DNA from 2 places in the Streptomyces sp. IBSBF 3136 genome. Region 2 is predicted to be linked to the other one. Evidence: riboswitches for the same ligand, from Rfam matches in the RefSeq annotation. Region 2 holds a riboswitch; the other holds the start of a gene.

Region 1 (2,453 bases), on a different contig from region 2:
AGCGTCAGGTAGCCCTCGGCCTGCTCGGCGGGCGCGAACGGGTGCAGCTGGCCGAACTCGGGCCAGGTCACCGGCTCCATCTCGGTGGTCGCGTTGAGCTTCATGGTGCAGGAGCCCAGCGGGATCATGCCGCGGTCGAGCGCGTAGTCGCGGTCGGCGAGCCTGCGCAGGTAGCGCAGCATCGCGGTCTCCGAGCGGTGCTCGTGGAAGACCGGGTGGGCCAGGTAGTCGTCGGTGCGCAGCAGCGCCTCGGGCAGCGCCTCCTCGGCGGCCGCGTCCAGGGCCTCGATGTCCCCCTCGACGCCGAAGGCGGCGAAGACGGCGGCGAGCTGGGCCCGGTTGGTCGTCTCGTCGCAGGCCAGCGAGACCTGGTCCGCGTCGACCGCGCGCAGGTTGACGCCGCCGGCGCGGGCGGCGGCGACGACCTCGGCGGCCCGGCCCGGGACGCGGGCGGTGAGCGTGTCGAAGTAGGCGCCGTGGACGATCTCGACACCGCCGGCCCGCAGACCCTCGGCGAGGACCGTGGCGTAGCGGTGGGTGCGGCGGGCGATGGTCCTGAGGCCCTCGGGACCGTGGTAGACGGCGTACATGCCGGCCATGACGGCGAGCAGCACCTGCGCGGTACAGATGTTGCTGGTGGCCTTCTCACGGCGGATGTGCTGCTCACGGGTCTGCAGCGCGAGGCGGTAGGCCCTGTGGCCGTCGGCGTCCACGGACACGCCCACGAGACGGCCGGGCAGGCTGCGCGCGAACTTCTCGCGCACCGCCATGTAGCCCGCGTGCGGCCCGCCGAAGCCCATGGGTACGCCGAAGCGCTGGGTCGTGCCGATGGCGATGTCGGCGCCCAGCTCACCCGGGGAGGTCAGCAAGGTGAGCGCGAGCAGGTCGGCGGCGACGGTGACGAGCGCGCCCAGTCCGTGCGCCTGCTCGATGACCGGCTTGAGGTCGCGCACGGCACCGGAGGCGCCCGGGTACTGGACCAGCACGCCGTTGATCTCGCGCGCGGCGATGTCGGCCGGGATGCCGTCGGTGAGGTCGGCGACGACCACCTCCACGCCGGTCGGCTCGGCGCGCGTCTCGATGACGGCGATGGTCTGCGGCAGGGCGTCCGCGTCGACCAGGAACAGGCCCTTCTTGTTCTTGCCCATGCGCCGGGACAGCGACATCGCCTCGGCGGCGGCGGTGCCCTCGTCCAGGAGGGAGGCGCCGGAGGTCGGCAGGCCGGTCAGCTCGGCGACCATCGTCTGGAAGTTCAGCAGGGCCTCCAGGCGGCCCTGCGAGATCTCCGGCTGGTACGGCGTGTAGGCCGTGTACCAGGCGGGGTTCTCCATGACGTTGCGCAGCACGACCGGCGGGGTGAAGGTCCCGTAGTATCCGAGCCCGATCATGGAACCCAGGACCTGGTTGCGGTCGGCCAGCGAGCGGAGCTCGGCGAGGACCTCGGCCTCGGTGCGGGCGCCCGGCAGGTCCAGGGCGTCGGCGTTCTTGATCACATCCGGAACGGCGGCGGCGGTCAGCTCGTCGAGGGAGCCGTAGCCGACGTGCGCGAGCATCTTGGCCCGCGCCTCCTGGTCGGGCCCGATGTGGCGCTGCTCGAAGGGGATGCCCGCTTCGAGCTCGGAGAGCGGAATGCGATGGGCGGTCATTGCGGAGGCCTCCTGGTCTGACACGACCTTCGAGGGACACCACGGCGCGGGTGTCCCGACGGCCTCCCCCTCTGTCATCTCAACCTGAGAGCTTCACCGGGCGCCCGAAGCGCCCGGCTTTCACCGTCGGTGAGAGCGGACGCCGGCGACATCCGCTCTGCTTTCCAGAGTGACCTCGTCCGTGCGGTACGTGAGCCTGAGAGATTCCGGGGAGGATTTGCTCCTTCGGCGCCTCCGAGGTGGTCGGAGGACTCTCCCGCACGGGGTCAGCAGCCGCTGTCAGCGTACCAGCGAGGTCAACGCCCGAGCCCTCGAGTGGCCGCCTCCCCGAATGTGCTCTTTTGTTGTGCTTACGGATGAGTTGCGACCAGCTGGAGGGAGAGGGACCGTGCAGACCGACATCGATCCGCGCAACCTGATCGGCCGCAAGGCGTTCGACCGCAATGGCACCAAGATCGGCACCATCGACGAGGTGTACCTCGACGACGCGACGGGCGTGCCGGAGTGGGCGGCCATACGCACCGGCCTGTTCTCCCGGGACGCCTTCGTGCCCCTCGAGCCCAGCGAACTGGTGGAAGGTGCCCTCCAGGTCCCCTTCGACCGCTCGCTCATCAAGGACGCTCCCGACTTCGGCGTCGGCCGCCACCTCTCCCCCGAACAGGAACTGCAGCTCTACCACCACTACGGTCTCGATGTGATCCCGCCCCGCGCGTTCCCCGACCACGACTTCGGCAAGCTGGCGGGCACGGAGGAGACCTGAGCCACCCCTCACGGCGAAACCCGCGGCAGCGGGTCCGCGTCCGGCAC
Region 2 (2,453 bases):
TCGGCCACCGCCTCCGGCGGCAGCGGCACGCCCACCACGCCGCCGGGGTTCACCGCGATCCCGGCCTGCGGGGGCAGGCCGCGGGCGAACTCCACCGCGGGGGCGATGGTGTACGACATGTGGGAGCCGGCCGCCTGGTGGAGCTGCTCCTCGGAGCTGAAGACCGGGACGAACACCTGGCCGTCGATCTCCATCGTGGGCAGGTCGAGCGGACCGCTGTGCGGACCGCCGCCGTTGGGCAGCGGGATCCAGACGAAGCTGCGGCCCAGCACCTCGATGATCCGCCCGCCGGCCGTGGGTATGCCGAGGGAGGCCGAGAGCACCTCCTCCAGCTCGTTGCCGGGCCAACCGCCGTGCGGGTGGGGGTGCGCCTGTGCCGGGAAGTCCGCGGGAATGTCCGCCGGGAAGTCCATCTGCCTACCGCCTGCTGGGAACCGTGCCTGTGGAGCAGAAGGCTAGCGGGTGCCTGTGACAGGCCCCGGCCCGATCAGCCGGTGAAGTCGATGCGCTGCAGGGCGTCCACCGCGGCCCGGTCGAGCAGCACCGCCGAGCCGCAGCCCGCGGGCGGTTCGCCGCGTTCCACCGCGCGCAGCAGCCGTGCGGTCGTGCGCCGGTGCCGGCGGAAGGCGTACCGGGACACCGCGCGGCCGCGCTCGCGCTGCCCGTCCTCGGCCGTCCGGGCCGTCACGTCGAGCAGGACCAGGTGCAGGGTGCCGCCCCGGCGGCGGGCCTCCCGGGCGAGCCAGGCACGCACCCAGGACTGGGTGCCGCAGTCGTGCACCACGAGGCCCGTGCCGGTGCGCAGGGCGCGCCTCAGCCCCGTGTAGTGCGCGAGGCGGACCAAGGGGCGGTAAAGCGCGTAGGGCAGGAAGCGGGGCATCCGGGTGTCCCAGCGGTCCCGGGTGTCCTGGGAGTCGACGCGCGGCCCGGGGACCGCGCGGCGCATCAGGGTGGACTTGCCGCTGCCCGGCAGGCCGGTGACCACCACCACGTCACGCGGCCCGAAGAGCAGGGCGCGCGGGCCGTGGCCGGCGCGCTCGCGCAGGTCGCGCACGGCGGCGGCGGGGCGCCCCGCGCGGTGTTCGAGGGCCGGGGCGGAGGGCTGTCCCGGCACCGCGACGCCCGCGGTGGTGACGTAGGCCGTGGTCCTGTTCACCGTCATCGTCCTCCCCTGGGGCTCGACAGATCCCCTGCCCCGCGACGTTAAAGAGAAGGTAATGGTTCGGGCCCTGCGGTTCGGTACGCGTACTGCCACAGGTCGGTCACAGATGCGGGCCCTGACGGGCGGGGGCGTGGCGTGCAATGATGTGCCCGCCAACTGCATACCGGCCGTTTGAATCCGCGCGGGAGAGTTCCCAGCCTCGTTCGCTGGGACGCCGAAGGAGCAAGTCCCTCCCTTGAATCTCTCAGGCACCGTTACCGCGTGGGCGAGGCACATCTGAAAAGCGGGCCGCTGCGACAGTGGCTCCACCCAAGGTGCAAGCCGTGACCGACCCCTCGCGGGGATCATGGCGAACCTCTCAGGTTCCGATGACAGATGGGGAGGAACGACCTCGCCCTCCCCCGCGCTCGGCTGCGTTCGCGTGGGGGGACCCCATCCGCCCCGGGAGACGACCGACCGATGAGCAGTACCGAACTCCGTCACACCGCGCTGGACGCCCTCCACCGCTCGCTCGGTGCGACGATGACCGACTTCGCGGGCTGGGACATGCCCCTGCGCTACGGCTCGGAACGCGACGAGCACCTGGCCGTGCGCACCAAGGCGGGTCTCTTCGACCTCTCCCACATGGGCGAGATCACGGTGACCGGCGCCGGCGCCGCCGCCCTGCTGAACCACGCCCTCGTCGGCAACATCGCCTCCGTCGGCGTCGGGCGGGCCCGCTACACCATGATCTGCCAGGCCGACGGCGGCATCCTGGACGACCTGATCGTCTACCGGCTCGCCGAGACCGAGTACATGGTCGTGGCCAACGCCTCCAACGCCCAGGTGGTGCTGGACGCGCTGACCGAGCGCGCCGAGGGCTTCGACGCCGAGGTGCGCGACGACCGGGACGCCTACGCGCTGATCGCGGTCCAGGGCCCGGAGTCCCCCGGCATCCTGAAGTCGCTCACGGACGCCGACCTGGACGGCCTGAAGTACTACGCGGGCCTGCCGGGCACCGTCGCGGGCGTCCCCGCGCTGATCGCCCGTACCGGCTACACCGGCGAGGACGGCTTCGAGCTGTTCGTGAAGCCCGAGCACGCGGTCGAGCTGTGGCAGGCGCTGACCAAGGCCGGCGAGGGCGCCGGCCTGGTGCCGTGCGGCCTGTCCTGCCGGGACACGCTGCGCCTGGAGGCGGGCATGCCGCTGTACGGGCACGAGCTGACCACCGCGCTGACGCCGTTCGACGCCGGCCTCGGCCGGGTGGTGAAGTTCGAGAAGGAGGGCGACTTCGTGGGCCGCGAGGCGCTGG

Evidence for each region. Region 2 has a riboswitch for glycine ahead of gcvT (glycine cleavage system aminomethyltransferase GcvT). Riboswitches for the same ligand answer to the same signal wherever they lie in the genome.
Region 1: it holds a riboswitch for glycine, as region 2 does, so the genes downstream of both, gcvP (aminomethyl-transferring glycine dehydrogenase) here and gcvT (glycine cleavage system aminomethyltransferase GcvT) in region 2, are expected to answer to the same signal.

What each region holds. Positions count from the first base shown of each region.
Region 1 is NZ_JAJSZC010000059.1:23,660-26,112, forward strand. It holds gene gcvP (aminomethyl-transferring glycine dehydrogenase) at 1-1,646, opposite strand, end outside; glycine riboswitch at 1,821-1,915, opposite strand; gene V7E45_RS15470 (PRC-barrel domain-containing protein) at 2,035-2,406, shown strand; partial or broken gene V7E45_RS15475 (DNA polymerase IV) at 2,328-2,453, opposite strand, start outside.
Region 2 is NZ_JAJSZC010000017.1:2,163-4,615, reverse strand. It holds gene V7E45_RS05955 (enhanced serine sensitivity protein SseB) at 1-413, opposite strand, end outside; gene V7E45_RS05950 (AAA family ATPase) at 488-1,162, opposite strand; glycine riboswitch at 1,335-1,432, shown strand; glycine riboswitch at 1,433-1,547, shown strand; gene gcvT (glycine cleavage system aminomethyltransferase GcvT) at 1,622-2,453, shown strand, end outside.